Regions from separate parts of the Leclercia sp. GHBNCSD genome, predicted to be linked through region 2. Evidence: predicted binding sites of a transcription regulator. Region 2 holds the regulator's gene; each other region holds the start of a gene.
The links. Region 2 encodes PhoB, which activates phosphate uptake and scavenging genes when phosphate is short. Its sites were predicted from a motif close to CTGTCATAAAACTGNCNNAT; they were not measured.

Region 1: glpT (glycerol-3-phosphate transporter) is a predicted target of PhoB. The motif match lies at 4,444-4,463, and genes of this name have one in related genera.
Region 3: ACT3IC_RS03720 (PhoX family protein) is a predicted target of PhoB. The motif match lies at 5,666-5,685, and genes of this name have one in related genera.

What each region holds. Positions count from the first base shown of each region.
Region 1 is NZ_JBQVYO010000001.1:3,421,533-3,429,119, reverse strand. It holds gene nrdA (class 1a ribonucleoside-diphosphate reductase subunit alpha) at 1-361, shown strand, start outside; gene nrdB (class Ia ribonucleoside-diphosphate reductase subunit beta) at 443-1,573, shown strand; gene yfaE (class I ribonucleotide reductase maintenance protein YfaE) at 1,573-1,827, shown strand; gene glpQ (glycerophosphodiester phosphodiesterase) at 1,911-2,972, opposite strand; gene glpT (glycerol-3-phosphate transporter) at 2,984-4,336, opposite strand; gene glpA (anaerobic glycerol-3-phosphate dehydrogenase subunit A) at 4,587-6,215, shown strand; gene glpB (glycerol-3-phosphate dehydrogenase subunit GlpB) at 6,205-7,422, shown strand; gene glpC (anaerobic glycerol-3-phosphate dehydrogenase subunit GlpC) at 7,419-7,587, shown strand, end outside.
Region 2 is NZ_JBQVYO010000001.1:889,492-897,078, forward strand. It holds gene proY (proline-specific permease ProY) at 1-139, opposite strand, end outside; gene brnQ (branched-chain amino acid transporter carrier protein BrnQ) at 218-1,537, opposite strand; gene phoR (phosphate regulon sensor histidine kinase PhoR) at 1,947-3,242, opposite strand; gene phoB (phosphate response regulator transcription factor PhoB) at 3,264-3,953, opposite strand; gene sbcD (exonuclease subunit SbcD) at 4,148-5,353, shown strand; gene sbcC (exonuclease subunit SbcC) at 5,350-7,587, shown strand, end outside.
Region 3 is NZ_JBQVYO010000001.1:756,232-763,818, reverse strand. It holds tRNA gene ACT3IC_RS03745 (tRNA-Arg) at 180-256, shown strand; gene ACT3IC_RS03740 (Fic family protein) at 371-1,669, shown strand; gene yajD (HNH nuclease YajD) at 1,737-2,081, shown strand; gene ACT3IC_RS03730 (hypothetical protein) at 2,202-2,996, shown strand; gene ACT3IC_RS03725 (TonB-dependent receptor) at 3,437-5,623, shown strand; gene ACT3IC_RS03720 (PhoX family protein) at 5,743-7,587, shown strand, end outside.

The sequences.
Region 1 (7,587 bases), 2.5 Mb from region 2:
CAGCATCAAAGCGTCGAAAGATGGGATCCTGCGCCAGGTGGTACCGGATTATGAGCTGCTGAAAAACAACTACGAGCTGCTGTGGGAGATGCCAAATAACGACGGCTACCTGCAACTGGTGGGGATTATGCAGAAATTTATCGATCAGTCGATCTCTGCCAACACCAACTACGATCCGTCACGCTTCCCGTCCGGAAAAGTGCCGATGCAGCAGCTGCTGAAAGACCTGCTCACCGCCTACAAATTTGGCGTGAAGACCCTGTACTATCAAAACACCCGCGACGGTGCGGAAGATGCGCAGGACGATCTGGCCCCGTCCATTCAGGATGATGGCTGCGAAAGCGGCGCATGTAAGATTTAATGTAAATGCCGGGTGGCGCTACGCTTACCCGGCCTACGATTTTGTTTGCCCGATCTACAAAATCTCTCACAGGACACACTCATGGCATACACCACCTTTTCACAGACGAAAAACGACCAGCTCAAAGAGCCGATGTTCTTCGGCCAGCCGGTCAACGTGGCGCGCTACGATCAGCAAAAATATGACATCTTCGAAAAGCTGATTGAAAAGCAACTCTCTTTCTTCTGGCGTCCGGAAGAAGTTGACGTTTCACGCGACCGCATCGATTTCCAGGCGCTGCCGGAACACGAAAAGCACATTTTCCTCAGCAACCTGAAGTATCAGACGCTGCTGGACTCCATCCAGGGGCGCAGCCCGAACGTGGCATTGCTGCCGCTGATCTCCATCCCGGAGCTGGAGACCTGGGTCGAGACGTGGGCGTTCTCCGAGACGATCCACTCCCGCTCCTATACCCACATCATCCGTAACATCGTCAACGATCCGGCGATTGTCTTCGATGATATCGTCACCAACGAACAGATCCTGAAGCGTGCGGAAGGCATCTCCCACTTCTACGACGATCTGATCGAGCTGACCAGCTACTGGCACCTACTGGGTGAAGGCACCCACACCGTAAACGGCAAAACCGTCACCGTGAGCCTGCGCGAGCTGAAGAAGAAGCTCTACCTGTGCCTGATGAGCGTGAACGCGCTGGAAGCGATCCGCTTCTACGTCAGCTTCGCCTGCTCCTTCGCCTTTGCGGAACGCGAGCTGATGGAAGGCAACGCCAAAATCATTCGCCTCATCGCCCGCGATGAAGCCCTGCACTTGACCGGTACCCAGCATATGCTGAACCTGCTGCGCAGCGGCGTGGACGATCCGGAGATGGCCGAGATTGCGGAAGAGTGCAAGCAGGAGAGCTATGACCTGTTTGTCCAGGCGGCACAGCAGGAGAAAGAGTGGGCGGAGTATCTGTTCCAGGGCGGCTCCATGATCGGCCTGAACAAAGATATTCTCTGCCAGTACGTCGAGTACATCACCAACATCCGCATGCAGGCGGTCGGCCTGGATCTGCCGTTCCAGACCCGCTCCAACCCGATCCCGTGGATCAACACCTGGCTGGTCTCTGACAACGTGCAGGTGGCGCCGCAGGAGGTGGAAGTGAGCTCCTACCTGGTCGGTCAGATTGACTCCGAAGTCAACACCGACGATTTGAGCGACTTCCAGCTCTGATGAGCCGCGTAACGCTTCGTCTTTCTGGCACAGAGCTTCTGTGCCAGGAAGAGCACCCCTCCCTGCTTATTGCGCTGGAATCCCACCAGATTGCCGTTGAATACCAGTGCCGCGAAGGCTATTGCGGCTCCTGCCGCTGTCGTCTGGTGACCGGTCAGGTTGACTGGATAACTGAACCACTGGCCTTCATCAACGACGGTGAAATTTTGCCCTGCTGCTGCCGGGCGAAAGGGGATATAGAGATCGAGATGTGATTGTGCCGGGTGGCGCTTCGCTTACCCGGCCTACAAAACCGCAGTCCATAGGCCGGGTAAGGCGCAGCCACCACCCGGCAATTTCAGCCTTTATCCTTCAAAAAGCTCACCGCTTTATCCGGGAAGTCCGTAAACAAACCGTCCACGTCCGCCTGCTTATATAACACCTCGTAAAGCTGATTCACGTCTGTGGCGTACGGCGGCAACTGGTCAGCACGCACCGTATACGGATGCACCTGCATCTTGCTGGCATGCGCCTCTTTCACCATCGCCGTTAGCTTCACGTGGCCCGGGGTTGAACCTTCCGCCACCAGCATGTGGTAATCGGGTCCGATCCCGTCGGCGTACTGCGCGATCTGCTTCATCGCACCCGGTTTGAACATCCAGTCGTAGTTGTAATTTACCCACTTGCCGTCTGCCTGCTTCTCCTGGGTTTCATTCCAGTCGGTATAGGCGATCAGCTGAACCAGATTGAGATCCATCCCCATCTTTGGCTCCAGCTCGGTTTTGATGCGCTTCAGTTCCGCGGCGTCAAAACACTGGAGCCAGACTTTGTCCTTCTTGCTGGTGTAGCCGTACTGCTTCAGCACCTCCAGCGTTTTCGCGGCGATATCCTTCCCTTCCTGGTGATGGAACCACGGGGCTTTAATTTCCGGATAGATACCGATATTTTTGCCCGTCGAGTGGTTCAGCCCCTGAACAAACTCAATCTCTTCCTGGAAGGTATGGATGCGGAACTCAGATTTGCCCATCGGGAAACGTCCCGGATAAACCTGCACCTTCTTGCCGTTTTCAATCTCGAAGCCCTCGGTAAACTTCAGAGAGCGGATTTCATCCAGGGTGAAGTCGATGGCATAAAAACGGCCATCTTTACGGGCGCGGTCCGGGAAACGTTCCGCCACATCGGTCACCCGGTCAAGATAGTGGTCATGCAGGACGACCAGCTGGTCGTCCTTTGTCATTACCAGATCCTGCTCCAGATAATCGGCCCCCTGCGCATAGGCCATCGCTTTCGCCGGCAGCGTATGCTCCGGCAGATAGCCGCTTGCGCCGCGATGGGCAATAACGATTTTATCCGCCGCCAGGGCGGATCCGGTCATCAGGCCCGCCAGCAACAGACCGGCCGCTATTTGCGTGAATTTCATGGCAGTGCTCCTTATTGACGACGCGCCAGCACGTCCGCGTGGTGACGTTTTTCACCGATCATCACAACAATCAGCAGCAATACCGCCAGCACGCTGCCGCCGATCATCACCATAAAGCCGCCGTCCCAGCCGAAGAAGTCAACGGTATAGCCTACGATGGCGCTCGCCGCGACCGAACCGCCCAGGTAGCCGAACAGACCGGTAAAGCCTGCCGCCGTGCCTGCCGCTTTTTTCGGTGCCAGTTCCAGGGCATGCAGACCAATCAGCATAACAGGGCCATAAATCAGGAAGCCGATGACGATCATACAGGCCATGTCCACGCCCGGGTTGCCCGGCGGGTTGAGCCAGTAGACGACGGTGGCAATGGTCACGAGGGTCATAAAGAAGACGCCCGTCGCGCCACGGTTGCCCTTAAACACTTTGTCCGACATCCAGCCGCAAATCAGCGTCCCCGGGATCCCGGCGTACTCGTAGAGGAAGTAGGCCCAGGAGGATTTATCCAGCGCAAAATGCTTCACCTCTTTCAGGTAGGTCGGCGACCAGTCGAGGATGCCGTAACGCAGCAGGTAAACAAACACGTTCGCTACCGCGATGTACCACAGCAGTTTGTTCGGCAAGACGTACTTCATGAAGATCTGCTTTGCCGTCAGCTCTTCTTCGTGCTTCTCGCTGTAATCATCCGGATAGTCGTTTTTATACTCTTCAATCGGCGGCAAACCGCAGGACTGCGGCGTGTCGCGCATCAGCGCAAAGGCGATAATGGCTACCAGGATTGCCCCAAAGGCTGGCATATAGAGCGCCGCGTGCCAGTCGTTGAACCAGGCCATCCCCAGCAGGAACAGCAGCGGTGGAAGCCCGCCCCCGACGTTATGGGCGCAGTTCCAGACCGACACGATACCGCCGCGCTCTTTCTGCGACCACCAGTGCACCATGGTGCGTCCGCACGGTGGCCACCCCATCCCCTGGAACCAGCCGCAGAGGAACAGCAGCACAAACATAATGGCGATGCTGGAGGTCGCCCACGGCACAAAGCCCATAAACAGCATGACCGCTGCCGCCAGGATCAGGCCAGCGGGCAGGAACACGCGCGGATTCGAGCGATCCGACACTGACCCCATAATGAATTTCGAAAAACCGTAGGCGATAGAGATCCCCGACAGCGCGAAACCAAGATCGCCGCGTGAGAAGCCCTGTTCCACCAGGTAGGGCATGGCGAGTGCGAAGTTTTTACGTACCAGATAGTACGCCGCATAGCCAAAGAAAATCCCCATGAAGATTTGCCAACGCAGACGGCGGTAGAGAGGGTCTATCTCTGCCTCTGGCAGTCGCGCCCGATGTGGCGCAGGTTTAAAAATACTGAGCATAACAGCCTCCGTGGCCTTTCAAAAAGTGACCGGACATCACGCGCCCGGCTAGAGAGGCGGGGATGTTAAGAAATCACGGTGATTGTTACTGTGAATCAACGCACAGATTGTTACAGAAATATGACAGAATGCGCAAAAAAGCGCATTAAATCACGTTTCACTTTCGAATTTCGCTCGTTTGTGTTCGATATCAAACAAACCACAGTTTTTATGTGGCTAAATGAGACAAAACGAACACTGAGGGATGGCAATGACAATTCACGATCCACGCTATAGCGATGTGATTATCATTGGCGGGGGCGCGACCGGCGCAGGCATCGCCCGCGACTGCGCGCTCAGGGGGCTGAGCGTCACGCTTCTGGAGCGCCATGATATTGCAACAGGCGCAACCGGACGCAATCATGGTCTGCTGCACAGCGGCGCCCGCTACGCCGTCACCGACGGCGAATCGGCCCGCGAATGTATCGCCGAAAACCAGATCCTCCGGCGCATTGCCCGTCACTGCATTGAGCCCACCGACGGTCTGTTTATTACGCTTCCCGAAGACGATCTCGCCTTTCAGTCAACCTTCATTACCGCCTGCCAGGCCGCAGGCATTCAGGCGCAAGCCATTGACCCGGCCCTAGCACGCCGCATCGAACCTTCGGTTAATCCGGCATTGACCGGGGCGGTGAAAGTTCCGGACGGCACCGTGGATCCGTTTCGCCTGACGGCGGCCAACATGCTGGACGCCCGCGAGCATAGCGCGCGGATCCTGACCGGCCATCAGGTCACCGGGCTTATCCGTGAGGGGCATCGCATCGTAGGTGTGCGGGTCCTGGATACGCGCTACAACGAACACCACGAGCTCTATGCCGCCGTGGTGGTCAACGCGGCGGGGATCTGGGGGCAGCGCATCGCGGAATACGCCGATCTCTCTGTGCGCATGTTTCCGGCCAAAGGCTCGCTGCTGATCCTCGATCACCGCATTAATAACCATGTCATCAACCGCTGCCGCAAACCGTCTGACGCAGACATCCTTGTACCCGGCGATACCATTTCGTTAATCGGGACCACCTCCACCCACGTGGACTACAGCGAGATTGATTTCAATCGGGTCACCGCAGAAGAGGTCGACATCCTGCTGCGTGAAGGAGAAAAACTGGCGCCGGTGATGGCCCAGACCCGTATCCTGCGCGCCTACGCGGGTGTGCGTCCGCTTGTTGCCAGCGATGACGATCCGAGCGGACGCAACGTCAGCCGCGGCATTGTGCTGCTTGACCACGCCGCGCGCGACGGGCTGGACGGCTTCATCACCATCACCGGGGGTAAATTGATGACCTACCGTCTGATGGCCGAATGGGCGACGGATGCCGTCTGCCGCAAGCTGGGCAATAGCGAACCGTGCGTGACCGCGGAACAGCCCCTGCCCGGCTCGCGCCAGTCCACCGAGAAAACAGTGCAAAAAATTCTCTCCCTGCCCGCCCCCCTGCGCGGTTCGGCTGTCTATCGCCATGGCGACAGAACACCGGTCTGGCTGGGCGAAGGACGGCTGAGCCGCAGTCTGGTATGCGAGTGCGAGGCCGTTACCGCCGGGGAAGTGCAATACGCGGTGGAGAATCTGACGGTGAATAGCCTGCTCGATCTCCGTCGCCGCACCCGCGTCGGGATGGGCACCTGTCAGGGGGAGCTGTGTGCCTGCCGTGCCGCCGGGCTGTTGCAGCGTTTTCATACCACCACCGCCACCCAGTCGCTCGATCAGCTCAGCGATTTTTTAAACGAGCGCTGGAAAGGCATTCAGCCTGTCGCCTGGGGCGATGCCCTGCGTGAAAGCGAATTTACCCGCTGGGTGTACCAGGGGCTTTGCGGTCTGGAGAAGGAGCAACACGATGAAATTTGATACGGTGATCGTCGGCGGCGGGCTGGCGGGTCTGCTCTGTGGCATCAAACTCACGAAGCAGGGACTGCGCTGCGCCATTATCACCCGGGGCCAGAGCGCCCTGCACTTCTCGTCGGGCTCGCTGGATCTGCTGGACGAAACGTACCGTGACAAACTGCCGGCAGAGCATCCTTATCACCTGATCGGCGCACAGCACATTGACCGCTTCGCCCTGGAGACCGAAGCGCTGCTGGCTGATTGCGGCGCACGTATGCAGGGGAGCGCCAGGCAAAATCACGCGCGCGTCACGCCGCTTGGCACCCTGCGTTCCGCCTGGCTCAGCCCGGAGGAGGTCCCCGTTGCCCCGTTCAAGGCCACGCGCGTGCGGGTGGTGGGTATTAGCGGTTTTCTGGATTTTCAGCCCCATCTGGCGGCGGCCTCGCTCAGTCGCCAGGGGGTCAACGCTGAAACGGCAGAGATTGACCTTCCTGAGCTGGATCTCCTGCGCGACAATCCCAGCGAGTTCCGCGCGGTGAATATTGCCCGTTTGCTCGATAACGAAGAGAAATGGCCGCTGCTGTATGAGGCGCTCAAACCGCTTGCAGAGGGATGCGATGCGCTCTTTATGCCCGCCTGCTTTGGCTTAGGTGATAACCGGCTGTGGTGCTGGCTCTCCGACCGCCTGCCCTGCTCGCTCGGCCTGCTGCCAACGCTTCCTCCGTCCGTACCCGGCATTCGCCTGCATACCCAGCTTCAGCGCCAGTTTGTGGCCCAGGGAGGCGTGTGGATGGCGGGCGATGAGGTGAAAAAAATCACCCTGACTGACGGCTCGGTGAGCGAAATCTGGACTCGCAATCACGACGACATTCCGCTTCGCACGCGTTACGCGGTGCTGGCAAGCGGCAGTTTCTTTAGCAACGGTCTGCTGAGCAGCCGGAAGGGCATTCGCGAGGCGATTATGGGGCTGGATGTGCGCCAGAGTGCCTCCCGCGCGGACTGGTATCAGAGCGATTTCTTTTCCCCGCAGCCCTGGCAGCAGTTCGGCGTGATTGTGGATAACCAGCTGCATCCGCAACTTTCCGGAAAGCCAGTTCCAAATCTCTACGCCATCGGTTCGCTTTTGGGCGGATACGATCCTATCGCCCAGGGCTGCGGCGGCGGCGTCTGCGCCATAACGGCGCTCTATGTAGCAGAGCAGATTTGCCAGCGCACGGAGGCTGAACAATGAACGACACCCGCTTTGAAAGCTGCATCAAATGCACGGTCTGCACCACCGTCTGCCCGGTCAGCGGCGTTAACCCGCGCTATCCCGGGCCGAAACAGGCCGGGCCGGACGGCGAACGCCTGCGTCTGAAGGACGGCGCGCTGTACGATGACGCGCTGAAATACTGCA
Region 2 (7,587 bases):
CCAGCAAAACGCTGGGACCGGCCATTTTGATGGCATCTGCCGAGCCATAAAAAAGACCAGTACCGATCGCAGAACCCAGCGCCATAAAGCGGATGTGGCGGGCGGTAAGGCCCCGCTTCAGTTTGTTAGAGCTTTCCATTTACGTCTTGCCATTCAACACAAAAAAAACAAAAAACCACGGGGCCATAAGCCCCGTGGTTGAACATTTATCCGTTGATTAGTGCGCGTTCGACGTTACCCGACGCCCCGCAGCACGATCCCAGATTACGGCCAGAACCAGTGCAACAACGGTAGGCATCAACCAGGCCAGGCCCTGTTCGGACAGCGGCAGACGCTGTGTCCAGGCAGGGAGCGTATCGCCAATAGCCGATGCTTTGATGCCGTCAAGGATACCAAAAAGCAGGCTAATAAACATGGCCGGGGCAATAATTCGGGAAGAATTATTCCACCAACCACGGGTGAAGCTCAGCACCACCAGCACGATACACGGCGGGTAGATGGCCGTCAGTACCGGAATGGAGACCTGGATCAGGTGGCTCAGACCGAGGTTAGAGACCGCCATGGAGAAGATACCGAGGATGAACACCAGCGTACGATAAGAGAGCGGCAGATACTGGGCAAAGAACTCGGCGCAGGCGCAGGTCAGGCCCACCGCCGTCACCAGACAGGCCAGGAAGATCAGGATCGCCAGCAGGAAGCTCCCCGAACCGCCGAAGGTGTTCTGAACATAGGCATGCAGGATAGCCGCGCCGTTTGCGCTCTGGTCTACCAGGGCCGCGCTGTCAGAACCCAGACGGAACAACGCCAGATAGAGCAATGTCAGGCCTACGCCCGCAATCAGACCCGCCCAGATGGTGTAGCGGGTCAGCAGACGCGCTTCGGTCACGCCGCGGGAACGGGCGGCGTTCACAATGACGATACCAAACACCATCGCGCCCAGGGTATCCATGGTCAGGTAGCCGTTCACAAAGCCGTTAGAGAACGCGGCATTTTTGTAGGCGTCCATTGCATCGCTGATCGGGCCGGCAGGCCAGATAACGGCAGCCACGGCCAGCACAATCAGGGCCACGATTTTCAGCGGCGCGAGGAAGTTACCCACGGTATCCAGCAGCTTGCCCGGATAGAGGGAGACCAGAATCACCAGAGCAAAGTAGATGAGGCTATAGATCAACAGCGGCATAGCGCCGTCGCCGGTCAGCGGAGCGATACCCACTTCAAAGGAGACGGTCGCGGTACGCGGGGTGGCAAACAGCGGGCCGACGGCCAGATAGCAGACGGTTGCCAGCAGAATACCTGCGACTTTCCCGATAGGGGTGCTCAGGCTATCGACACCGCCGCCGACTTTCGCCAGCGCAACCACGGTCAACACCGGTAGACCCACGGCAGTAATCAGGAAACCAATAGCCGCCGTCCAGACGTGTTCACCCGCCTGTAAGCCAACCATTGGAGGAAAGATGATGTTGCCAGCGCCAACGAACAGCGCAAATGTCATAAAGCCCAGCGCGATGATGTCGCGCGATTTCAATTGATGGGTCATAAAACCTTACTGCCTGTGGATGTGGTGTTGAAAACGTTGAATTTTTCGCTATCCGTTGCGGAACAAAACAGCGGAAAAAATGTGCAACCTCAGCGGGAAATGCTTCCCTACCGGCGTGGAGAAGAATAGTTTTTCGATTTACCACGCAAATACAGTCTGTCCGACGATATCAGGGTGGCAATTTAAACGCTTATAACGTTTAAAGGCAATATGGGATCTCAAAACCAGAACAATATGCCAACTCGAAAGTTAGAAGTGGGATAATAAACCATTTATAAGAAAAACTCATGGCTAATCATGCGAACAAAAAAGCAACAGGCGTATAATATTTATTCGCGCTTCGCTGAACTGCAAAGCAAACAGGCCAGCATTGGCTGGCCTGTGGCAATTTCTGATTACAGTGACGCTGTCAGGCGCTGTTACTGGCAATCAAACGTTCCGGGATCACAAAGCTAAAACGCGTACTTTTCCCCGGCGTACTGACGATATCCAGGCGGCTGTCGTGGTGATTAATGGCGTGTTTAACAATCGCCAGCCCCAGGCCACTGCCCCCCGTCTGCCGGGAGCGCGCCTTATCCACCCGGTAAAAACGCTCGGTAAGACGCGGAATATGCTCCGGGCCGATACCGGGACCATCGTCTTCCACGCTGAACTCCGCTCCCGTTGGCGCATGCTGCCAGCGCACGGTGATGTGGGTGCCGGGCGGGGTATGATTCACCGCGTTATAGACCAGGTTAGAGATGGCGCTGCGCAGCTCGTCGGTACTGCCGCGTACTTTGAGGCTGTTATCCACCTCGAAGGTAAGCTGGTGCTGCTGCTGGCTTAAGGTCTGCGCTTCGCGCTCCAGCATCCGCAGCATCATCGGCACATCGATGGTTTCATTCAGCGCCAGGGTTGGCGCCGCTTCAATGCGGGAGAGGGTCAGCAGCTGCTTCACCAGCCCTTCCATGCGCTGCGTCTGCTCGCGCATGGTGTGCAGCGCTTTTTCCCGCGGCGCGCCTTCCAGCGTCTGCTCCTGCATCATCTCCAGATAGCCCTGCAATACCGTCAGCGGGGTGCGCAGCTCGTGGCTGACGTTGGCGAAGAAATTGCGCCGCGCCCCTTCAAGCTGGTGCATTTGCGTCACATCCCGCGCCACCATCAGCCACTGCTGGTCGCTGTAGGGCATCACGCGGATCTCCAGATGGCGACCGTTGTTCATGACCAGATTGTGCGGGCGGGTAAAATCGCGTTTTTTCAGATACTGGGCGAACTCCGGATAACGCAGGAGGTTGAGGATATTCTGCCCGTTATCATCCGGCCAGCGCAGGCCCAGCAACTGCTGCGCCAGTCCGTTACACCAGAACATCGCCCCCTCTTCGGTGGTCAATACCACCGCATCCGGCAGCGATTCGGCGCCGCTGCGAAAGCGTTTGATCAGGCTGCCCAGCTCGCGTCGGCGTTTTTTATTACGCATCTGCATCTGGTGCAGGCCATACAGGAGGGGTTCCCAGCTGCCGCTTCCTGGCGGCGGGGTCATACTTCTGTCAACCCATAGCCACCATGAGAGGCGGAGCAAATTCCAGAAGTGCCAGATCAGCAATCCCGTGACTGCCGCCAGCAAAAACCAGGGTAAATAACCGATTACGGCCCCGAGGATCAGGGCCGGAATACAGCAGAGTATCAGTTCAAAACAGAGCCTTTTCCATGACAGCCGTTCCAGCACGCGTCACACTCCTGTCATTGTTCAGAAACGGGTTGAGAAACGATAACCCGTGCCGCGGACGGTCTGCACCATGCGATCGTGACCGCTGGTTTCAAGTGCCTTGCGCAAACGGCGGATATGAACATCAACCGTGCGATCTTCCACATAGACGTTAGTGCCCCAGACATTGTTGAGCAACTGCTCGCGGCTATAGACGCGTTCCGGGTGGGTCATGAAAAAGTGCAACAGTTTGAATTCCGTTGGTCCCATATCGAGGGGATTTTCACCGGTCATCACGCGGTGCGAGGTAGGGTCCAGACTCAGCCCCTGCATCTCAATCACCTCTTCCACCGCCATCGGTGAAATACGGCGCATTACGGCTTTAATGCGCGCCACCAGCTCTTTCGGGGAAAACGGTTTGGTAATGTAGTCATCCGCGCCGGTCTCCAGACCGCGAACGCGATCTTCCTCTTCGCCGCGGGCCGTTAACATCATCACCGGAATATCGCGGGTTAACGCTTCACGTTTAATATGTTTGATGAATTGCAGGCCAGAGCCGCCAGGCAGCATCCAGTCGAGCAGGATCAGATCGGGCCAGGGTTCGTTGAGCTGGTTCACCGCGCTGTCGTAATCTTCGGCCTCTATCGGTTGAAAGCCATTTTGTTCGAGCACGAAACAGACCATTTCGCGAATGGGTGCTTCATCTTCTACGACCAGAATACGTCTCGCCATACTTAGCCCTGTCTTATTAAGGTTACATGTTTGTAATACGGCGTCATTATGCGTCAGATTTATGACAGATTTATGAAAAACGCGCCCGCTCATAAAGGCAAGCCGTTGTTTTATGGCAGCCCCGATTGTAGCGGTTATCTTCCTCCCCCTGAAAGTTTATAATCCCGCTAACCATTTTTTGCCACGGATCTGTTATGCGCATACTTCACACCTCGGACTGGCACCTGGGACAAAATTTTTACAGTAAAAGCCGCGCCACCGAACATGAAGCGTTTCTCAACTGGCTGCTTGAGATGGCGCAATCGCATGACGTGGATGCCATCCTCGTGGCCGGGGATATTTTTGATACCGGCTCGCCGCCCAGCTACGCGCGCGAGCTCTATAACCGTTTCGTGGTCAATCTGCAAAAAACCGGCTGCCATCTGGTGATTGTGGCCGGCAACCATGATTCCGTCGCCACGCTGAACGAATCCCGTGAGATTCTGGCGTTTCTCAACACCACCGTGGTCGCCAGCGCCGGACATGGGCCGCAAATTCTGACCCGACGCGACGGCACCCCCGGCGCGGTACTCTGCCCGATCCCGTTTTTACGTCCCCGGGACGTGGTGCGAAGCCAGGCGGGCCTCTCCGGGCTTGAGAAACAGCAGCAGCTGTTGCAGGCCATTACCCACTATTATGCCGAGCAATATACCCAGGCCTGCGCGCTTCGCGGCGACAGCGTACTGCCGATTATCGCCACCGGGCATCTCACCACCGTCGGCGCCAGTAAAAGTGACGCGGTACGTGACATCTATATCGGTACGCTGGATGCGTTTCCCGCGCAGCACTTCCCGGCCGCTGACTATATAGCGCTGGGCCATATCCACCGGGCGCAGATGATTGGCGGTTGCGAACATATCCGCTACTGCGGCTCCCCTATTCCCCTCAGCTTTGATGAAACCGGCAAAAGCAAATGCGTTCATCTGGTGAGTTTCGACCAGGGCAAGCTCAGCAGCGTCGAATCGCTTGAGGTGCCCATTACCCAGCCGCTGGCGGTGCTGAAGGGCGATCTGGCGGCGATCACCGCCCAGCTTGAGCAGTGGCGCGGCGTGGAGCAGACGCCTCCCGTCTGGCTGGATATCGAACTCACCACCGAGGAGTACCTGCACGATATGCAGCGTAAGATCCAGCAGCTGACGGACGATCTGCCGGTAGAGGTCCTGCTGGTGCGGCGCAGTCGCGAGCAGCGCGAGAGAAGCCTTGCCAGCAACCTGCGTGAAACCCTCAGCGAGCTGCGGGTTGAGGAGGTTTTTGAGCGCCGACTCGCCCAGGAAACCCTGGATGATACCCAGCGGGCCCGGCTAAACGAGCTGTTCAGCCACACGATCCACGCCCTCAGCAATGAAGAGGATGAGGCATGAAAATTCTTAGCCTGCGCCTGAAAAACCTTAACTCGCTCAAGGGCGAATGGAAAATCGACTTTACCGCCGAACCCTTCCTCAGCAATGGCCTGTTTGCTATCACCGGCCCAACCGGCGCCGGGAAAACCACCCTGCTGGATGCCATCTGCCTGGCGCTTTACCACGAGACGCCGCGCCTGAATACGGTCTCGCAATCGCAAAACGATCTGATGACCCGCGACACCGCTGAGTGCCTCGCCGAGGTCGAGTTTGAAGTCAAAGGGGTAGCTTATCGTGCGTTCTGGAGCCAGAACCGGGCGCGCAACCAGCCGGACGGCAACCTGCAGGTGCCCCGCGTGGAGCTCGCCCAGTGCAAGGACGGGAAGATCCTCGCAGATAAAGTGAAGGACAAGCTGGAGCTGGTTGCCTCTCTGACCGGGCTGGACTATGACCGCTTTACCCGCTCGATGCTCTTATCCCAGGGGCAATTCGCCGCCTTTCTGAACGCCAAACCGAAAGAGCGCGCCGAACTGCTCGAGGAGCTGACCGGCACGGAAATCTACGGCCAGATCTCCGCCATGGTGTTTGAAAAACATAAGGCGGCACGCAGCGAGCTGGAGAAGCGCCAGGCCCAGGCGGCCGGCGTGGTGTTGCTCAGCGAAGAGCAGCTACAGCAGCTTCAGCAAGGTTTGCAGGTACTTACTGACGAAGAAGCGCAACTGCTGGCGCAGCAGCAGGGACTCCAGAAAGATTATCAGTGGCTTACCCGCCACGATGAGCTGGTGCGGGAGCAACAGCGATCGAAGGCCGCGCAGCAACAGGCGCAGCAGGCCCTGACGGACGCCACGCCGGAGCTGGAAAAACTGCATCTCGCCCAGCCTGCGGCCCTGCTGCGCCCGCACTGGGAGCGGCAGCAGGAGCAGCTTGCCCAGCTTTCGCAGACGGAACAGCAGATGCTGGATGTGAATACTCGCTTACAGTCCAGTACGGCGCTGCGTTCAGGCATTCGTAACGGGGCGCTGCGCACGCACGACAGGCTGCAAACCGAGCTGGCTGCACTCACCCAGTGGCTTACCAACCACGACCGCTTCCGCCAGTGGGGCCAGGAGATTGCAGGCTGGCGCGCCCACTTCGCCCAGCTTAATCGCGATAAAACCCAGATCGCGACGCTGACCGGGCGTATCACGGCGTTACGCCAGAAGCTGGCGGGATTACCGGAGAGCGCTCTGACGCTTACCGCAGAACAGACCGCCAGCGAGATGGCACTCCAGACGCAGTCCCGCGCGGCACGCCAGCGCCTGACTACCCTGCATGCCCGCTATCAGCCTCTGCAACAGCGATCGCGGCAGACTCGCGAAAGCGTGCAAAAGGCCCAGGCCGAGCTGGCAAAACTGAACGAAACCCTGACGCTACGCCGCCAGCAGTACAAAGAGAAAAACCAGCACTATCTCGATCTCAAAACCTTATGTGAGCAGGAAGAGAAGATTAAGAAGCTGGAGAGCTACCGGGCGGAACTGGAGGCCGGAAAGCCCTGCCTGCTCTGCGGCTCTACCGAACATCCGGCCATTGCCCAATACCAGGCCCTGGCGCTCACCGGAAACCAGCGCCGCCGGGATGCGATGGAAAAGGAGGTCGCCGCACTCAAAGAGGAAGGCCTGCTGGTTCTGGGGCAGGTAAATGCGCTAAACAGCCAGCTTCAGCGCGAAACAAGCGAAGCGCAGACGCTCTTTCAGGATGAGCAAGCGCTCACTAAAGAGTGGAATGCGGTGTGTGAAACCCTCTCTGTGCAGTTGAACATTCAGGACGACATCGCCCCATGGCTGGCTAAACAGGAGCAGTACGAACAGCAGCTTTACCAGCTGAGCCAACGCCTGACCCTGCAAAGCCAGCTGAGTGAAGAGGAAGCCCAGCTTCAGCTTTACCAGCAGCAGCTTCTGGCGACGCGCACGGCTATGGCGCAAACGCTTCATGCCCTGTCGCTGGCGGCACCGGAGGACGGTACCGAGTCGGCCTGGCTTGCGGAACGGGAAAAAGAGTCGCTGGCCTGGCAGGAGCGGCAGACTCAGCACAGCGCCCTGCGGGAGCGCATCACCGCCCTGGCACCGCTGCTGGAGACCCTTCCGGCAACGGATTCCACGCAGGTGGAAAGTGCGATCCCGGATAACTGGCGCGAAATCCATACCGAGTGCGTCTCCCTGCAAAGCCAGCTCGCCACGCTGCAGCAGCAGTACACGCTGGAAAGCGAACGTTTACAA
Region 3 (7,587 bases), 130 kb from region 2:
AGCATATTTTGTCAGAAGCGCGCGCTGCTGTCAGTCACACTTTGCGGATTTTCCTGTTAAGCGGCGCTGAGGAGGGGCAGGGGTATGAACTGAAAGAGGATTGTACTAAAATCAATTGACTCAACCGGCGTTGACCGTATAATTCCACGCGCTTCACCACTGCGAAGTTTCTTCTCTGTGCGCCCTTAGCTCAGTTGGATAGAGCAACGGCCTTCTAAGCCGTAGGTCAAAGGTTCGAATCCTTTAGGGCGTGCCATTCAAGCACCTTTTAGTTCCCCAACGTCTCTTTTTATTGATCTCTCCGCGCACGCTTTTTCACGCAACTACGTTAAACTAGCTCAAATATGAGATATTTTGAGATAGTTTAAGTATGTCCATAAAACGTCCTCCCAGACTGATACCGTTAGAATCCCTGACGGGCGCAGATATTGTTGCCCACCAGCACTACGCGCGTACTACGGACGACAAAGGCCGCTATCTGCCCTTCGATGAATTCAGACACCGTTTATCCTATCGCGATAACGTCGCGCTTGCCTGGACATTGACCCGCCGCGCCAGGGATGCTGCGCTACAGCGGATCGCTTACCGTAACGAGGCTGGAGAGCAGGCCGGATTCATGCTGACTTCTGCCATCTCCGCCACCTGTGAACGGGTGGATAAACACGCCACCCGTCTGGCGCTGGATAACCTGATATACCGGTTACGTGGCGCGGGAGCGGCTCTGATCCAGCTTCAACTCGATGAACCGATCACCAGCTCGCAGCTGGAAGGGGCTAATACCACCACGCTGGTGGCCAGGAAGATGTTGGGTTCCGGTCGGGCACCGCGAACCGAAGGTGAGCATATGATCGCCGGAAATGCGCGGCTGATGGCAGAGATCCCCGACCTGCTGAATGAACCGCTGACACCCGATCTTATCCGCCGTTTTCATGCGACAGGTATGGAAGGGATTAATAACGCGAAATATCAGCCGGGCGAGTTCCGTACGACAAACGATATCGTGATCGCCGACTACGACGGCAATGTGATTCACCAGCCGCCCGCGGCAGATCGCCTTCCTGCCCGCCTGCAGGGAATTTGTGACTGGGTGAACAGTACCGCGGAATATGTTCATCCGCTGGTAAAGGCGTGCATTTTGCATTTTATGATTGCCCATGAGCATCCCTTCCGGGACGGGAACGGGCGCACCAGCCGGGCGCTGTTCTACTGGTTTATGCTGAAATCGGGGTACGAGGCCTTTAAATACATCTCTATCAGCAGCCTGCTTTATGCCGCTCCGGTGAAATATGCGCAAAGCTATCAGTACACGGAAACGGACGGCATGGACCTGACCTATTTTCTGGAATACCAGTCCGGCATCATCCGCCGCGCCCTGGACCAGCTATTGCGGCATGTTGACGATTTGGTCACCAGAGCGGCAAACATTGAGCGGGTCCTGTTCGAGTCGCGTGCATTATCGCGCCTCACCTCCCGCCAGGTCACGCTGCTGAATATCATGCTGGCAACGTCGACAACAGATTATACCGCCGCTGACGTGAGTGAGGCTCTCGGGATTTCCGATAACACTGCCCGTAAGGATCTACGTGCGCTGGTACGCGAGGGGCTGGCTGAAGAAACCGCGGCGAATGACCAGAAAACGGTTTACAAAATCGCGCGAAACCTCGTTTAACCTTCGGTTCCATTCTGCGATATAGTAGGGGCATTCTCGTCTCACCTTCTGACAGGTAACACCGGCAATGGCTCTGATCCCCAAAAACTACGCGCGGCTGGAAAGCGGCTACCGTGAGAAAGCCCTCAAAATCTATCCCTGGGTATGCGGACGCTGCTCGCGGGAGTTTGTCTATTCAAACCTGCGTGAACTGACGGTTCACCATATCGATCATGACCACACCAATAACCCGGAGGATGGCAGTAACTGGGAGCTGCTGTGCCTGTTCTGCCATGACCACGAGCATTCGAAGTACACCGAAGCCGAGATGTACGGAACTACCGTGGTGGCGGGCGAGGATGCGCAAAAGGATGTGGGGGCAGCCACCTACAACCCCTTTGCCGATCTGAAATCGATGCTCAACAAAAAATAATCATTGAGTTTTCCAGGCCGGGCAAGCGACGCGACCCCGGCAACGCCCGAACAGATAACGGGTGAGTCTTCAGAGGGAATGATGTCCGGTATTGCGCATTACTATGTCCAGCAGCAGAGCATGAACACGCAGCAAGTGGCGACGCTATCGGCTCAGACCGCCTCTTCAGGGGCGTCGCAGACCAGCGTCCCGGCCTCTTTTCAGCAGGTATCCCACGCATCGCAACCGATCGTTTCGCAGCCCGCTATCCCGACGCTCAATTCCGCTGATACCCGCCAGACCGCCGTTGCCGCGACGCCCGCCTCGTTTGGTCAGCTGGATCAGTACGCCCGTATCCAGGGCTGGAGTGAGAAGCAAATCGCGTTGATGAATCGCCTGTCAGCGTACAAAAACAGCCGCTCCGGTCCCGCCTGGCGGGCGCCAGGCGCAGGTGTTCGCGGGATTCGCAATAACAACCCCGGCAATCTGGAAGCCAGCTGGGCATTTAGCTGGCTGGGGCAGAATGGCACTGACGGGCGTTTCGCCACCTTTGCCACCCCCGAACACGGGATACGCGCGCTGGGGGTCAACCTGCTCTCCTACCAGCGACGCGGGCTGGATACCATCAGCAAAATTATCTCCCGCTGGGCGCCACCGCAGGATAACAACGATACCACGGCCTATATCCAGAATGTCAGCCAGGCGCTCGGCGTCTCGCCCACCACCCGGCTGGATGTAACCTCGCCTGAGATATTACGCGCCCTCAGTAAGGCGATTATTCGTCAGGAAAACGGCAATGTGCCGTTTTCGGATGAGGTCATCAACAGCGGCGTCTTTTCGGCGCTGGGGATGGCGGAGCTGTCTGGTGCCCAGCCTGCGGTGTTGAAAAGCATGCCGGTTGACTCCCCCTTTGTGTTGCAAGCCCGCAAAGAGTAACCCGCGCTCATCTCCCTTTTTACTTTGTTGCTCCTGTTTACACTTGATCATATAAAGATAATGAGTATAGTTCTCATTCTCTTTAGTGTTTGTGGGCACGTATGGACCTTCCCGCAGCAACAGTGAGGCAGCTCTCACACGGAACACTGAGCGTTAACGGGAGACGCTGCCCTGGCCTGACGGCCTGACACCAAAATCCAAATCGCAAACCGATGCGATGCAGGCGTCCTCTTCATACTTTTGCACGGTAAAGGATGTTCCTGATGAGCCAAAAATTGTCCGCCCCAACACCTGCTTTAGCCCCCACGCAGACCAGCGTCGTCAAACGCTGTCTGGCTAACGAGCCCGACAGCGTGGCCCGTATCGCTCTGAAATAGTCTTTTTATAACAACGAAGGCCCGGCGACGGGTCATTTTGCGCGCACGTTGAAAGAGTTAATCATGAACAACACCAGAAAAATGAACAAAACGCTGCTGGCTCTCGCCATCGGCGCCATCGCCCATTCCGCCGTCGCGGCGGAGAGCAAAAAAGAAGAGACCCTCGTGGTGCAGGCCGCACCCAGCGATTTTAAACCCGGCGGCGACCAGCTGGTGCCGGCCTTCCTTGACGGGCAGGTGGCAAACGGCGGGCGCATGGGGATGCTCGGGCAGCAAAATGCCATGGACGTACCGTTTAACATCATCAGCTACACCTCGAAGCTGGTGGAAGATCAGCAGGCGCGCACCATAGCCGACGTGGTGGCTAACGATGCGGGCGTCCAGTCCGTGCAGGGCTACGGCAACAGCGCGGAGAGCTACCGCATTCGCGGCCTGAAGTTCGACGGGGATGATATGACCTTCGGCGGACTCTCCGGCGTGCTGCCGCGTCAGGTGGTGGACGCGCAGATGGTAGAGCGGATAGAGATCTTTAAAGGGGCCAACTCCCTGATGAACGGTGCGGCCAGCTCCGGCGTGGGCGGGATGATCAACCTTGAGCCGAAACATGCAGGCGCCACGCCGCAGGCGAAAGTGGGCGTGGACTACACCTCCGATTCTCAGATTGGTACTACCCTGGATGCCGGACGTCGCTTCGGTGACAACGACCAGTTTGGTGCCCGCGTCAACGTTGTCCACCGGGAAGGGGAAGCCCCGGTCGCCAACGACCGCCGCCGCACCACGCTGCTCTCCACCGGCCTCGACTATGCGGGCGATAACTTCCGCAGTTCCGTGGATCTGGGTTATCAGAAAAAAACCTTCCACGGCTCGGAGACCGGGGTCAACGTCTTCGGCGTGGATTTCGTGCCGGAGCCGCCGAAAAACGATCGTAACTACTCCCAGAAGTGGGCCTACAGCAATATCGAAAACGAATTCGGCATGTGGCGCAGCGAGTATGACATCACCGATAACTGGACCGCCTATACCGGTCTGGGGGCACAGCACGCCCATGAAGAGGGGCTTTACAGCGGTGCGAAGCTGGTGGACAGGAGCGGCAAAGCCACCGCAACCCGCCTGGATACCAACCGTATCAGCGACAGCGTAAGCGGCATGGCGGGCATTCGCGGTAACTTCGATACCGGCTTTGTGTCGCACAAGGTGAACGTCGGCTACTCGGCGATGACCAAAAATGAAAAAATCGCCTGGAAGATGTCCGCCGCGAAAGATAACCCGGTCACCAACATCTACCACAACACCGGCGTGGATGCGCCGCCGAGCACCAACTTCAACGGCTCAGGCGGCAACTACAGCGATCCGCTGACCAGCGGCCGCACCCGCACTCAGGGCTGGCTGCTGAGCGACACCCTCGGCGTGCTGGACGATAAACTGCTGTTTACCGTCGGGGCCCGTCATCAGAAGGTGGTGATCCGCGGCTATAACAAAATCACCGGGATGGAAAATGCGGCTGACAGCTTCGATGGCGACCGCTGGATGCCTACCTACGGCGTGGTCTATAAGCCGTGGGAGACGGTCTCGCTCTATGCCAACCACACCGAGGCGCTGCAGCCGGGTAAAACCGCGCCAAACACCGCCATCAACTACGGTCAGAGCACCGGTATCGTCCACTCGAAACAGAACGAAGTGGGTGTGAAGGCCGATTTCGGTCGCGTTGGCGGCTCGCTGGCGTTGTTTGAGATCAAAATGCCGTCCGCCATTCTCGACAGCCAGACCAAATACTACGGTCTGGATGCCGAACAGCGTAACCGCGGTGTGGAGCTGAACATCTTTGGCGAGCCGATGCTGGGCCTGCGTCTGAACGCCAGCGCCACCTGGCTGCAGGCGGAGCTGACCAAAACCAACAACGGCGTAAACCAGGGCAACGACGCGATTGGCGTGCCGAACTTCTACGGCGTGCTGGGGGCCGAGTATGACATCAAACCCGTCGATGGCCTGACCGCCACCGCCCGGGTGAACCACTCTGGCTCACAGTATGCGGATCTCGCCAACAGCAAGAAGCTGGATAGCTACACCACGCTGGATCTGGGTGTGCGTTACCGCTTCGCGGTGAACAATGACCAGAACCAGATGACCGTTCGCGCCGGGATCGAAAACGTCACCGATGAGAACTATTGGGCAAGCGTGGATGACAGCGGCACCTACCTCTTCCAGGGTGAGCCGCGCACCTTTAAGGTCTCTGTCGGCTACGAATTCTGAGTTCGTTCTTTATTAGTGGGGCAGGGATGCCCCACTGTCTGACTGTTATAAAAATGTAATCAATTGTTCTTATAGTGTTCCCACTTTATCGTTTCTTAGCCAAAAGAAAGGAAGCCATCGTGGGTAAACCTCTTAAGTCCGTATTCAAAAAAGAACATCGTGACGATGTCAGCAATCCCAGCGCTAACCCGGTATTTTCCAGCGTGGCGGAGATGTTCCTCTCCCGCCGTCGCTTCTTGCAGATGGGCGCCGTAGCCGGTGCCGCCGCCTCTTTCCCGTTCCTGCTCAAGCCTGAAAGCGCCCTTGCGGCGGTTTCACAGCCTTCCGCTCTGAGCAAGGCGGTTTCGCTCGGCTTTACCAGCATTCCGGTCTCCACCGACGACACGGTGAGGGTGCCGGAGGGCTACATCGCCCGGCCTTTCTACCGCTGGGGCGACGCCACCGGCATCAAGGGTGCCATGCCGGCGTTCAAATTTGACGCCAGTAACACCACCGACGAGCAGGCGGCCCAGGCGGGCATGCACCATGACGGTATGGCGTGGTTTAGCCTGCCGCAGGGGGAGGAGAATCCCGGCCACGGCCTGCTGGCGATGAACCATGAGTATATCGACAACGGCATGCTCTTTACCGATGGCACCGCCAACTGGAGCCTGGACAAAGCGCGTAAAGGCCAGAACGCGATGGGCGTGTCGGTTATCGAAGTGAAAAAGAACGGCAGTGACTGGGAAGTGGTGCGTCCTTCCAGCTTCGCCCGCCGCATCACGGTCAACACCCCGATGCAGATCACCGGCCCGGCGCGTCAGCAGGAGTTAATGAAAACCGCCGCCGATCCGCAGGGCGAGCGGGTGCTCGGTACCATGCAGAACTGCGCCAACGGCCACACGCCGTGGGGAACTTATCTCACCTGCGAAGAGAACTGGTCAGATATTTTTGTTAAGAAAGGCGAGCGGAACGCGCTGGAGAAGCGCTACGGCATCAGCGACAGCGATGAGTCCTACCGCTGGAGCGAAGTGGACGACCGCTTCAACGTGGATAAAACCCCTAACGAGCCGAACCGCTTTGGCTGGGTAGTCGAGATCGACCCCTACAACCCGGACTCGACGCCGCGCAAGCACACCGCGCTGGGGCGCTTCAAACATGAAGGCGCCGCTGTCACCCTGGCCGCCGATAAGCGCGTGGTCACCTACATGGGCGACGACCAGAAGTTTGAGTACATCTACAAATTTGTCTCCGACAATAAATATAACCCGGCGGATCGCGACGCCAACATGCAGCTACTGACCACCGGCACGCTCTACGTCGCCCGCTTCAACGACGACGGCTCCGGCGAATGGCTGCCGCTGGTTTTCGGCCAGAACGGGCTGGATAAGAGCAAAGGCTTCGAAAGCCAGGGCGATCTGCTGATCAAAACCCGTCTGGCGGCCGACGCGGTGGGCGCGACCAAAATGGACAGGCCGGAGTGGATCGCGGTCGATCCCCACAGCAGCGGCAGCGTCTACTGCACCCTGACCAATAACAGCGATCGCGGTAAAGAGGGCAAAGCGCCGGTGGACGCGGCCAACCCGCGGGCCAATAACACCTTCGGTCACATCATGCACTGGCTCGAAGAGGGGAGCGATCCCGCGGCCCTGCGTTTCAAATGGGATATTCTGGTGCTGGCCGGACGCACGGAGACGACGGATGAAAAGGCGAAGGGCAGCATGAAGGGGGCCGAATTCGGCAGCCCGGACGGCCTGTCGTTTGACCATCAGGGCGTGCTCTGGATCCAGACTGACGTCTCCTCCAGCACCATTAACAAGAAAGCCTACGAGGGGATGGGCAATAACCAGATGGTGGCGACCATTCCGGGCACCAACGAGTATCGCCGCTTCCTGACGGGCCCGCGCGGCTGCGAAATTACCGGCATCGCCTTCACGCCGGATAACCGCACGCTGTTTATCAATATTCAGCATCCGGGTGAGGGC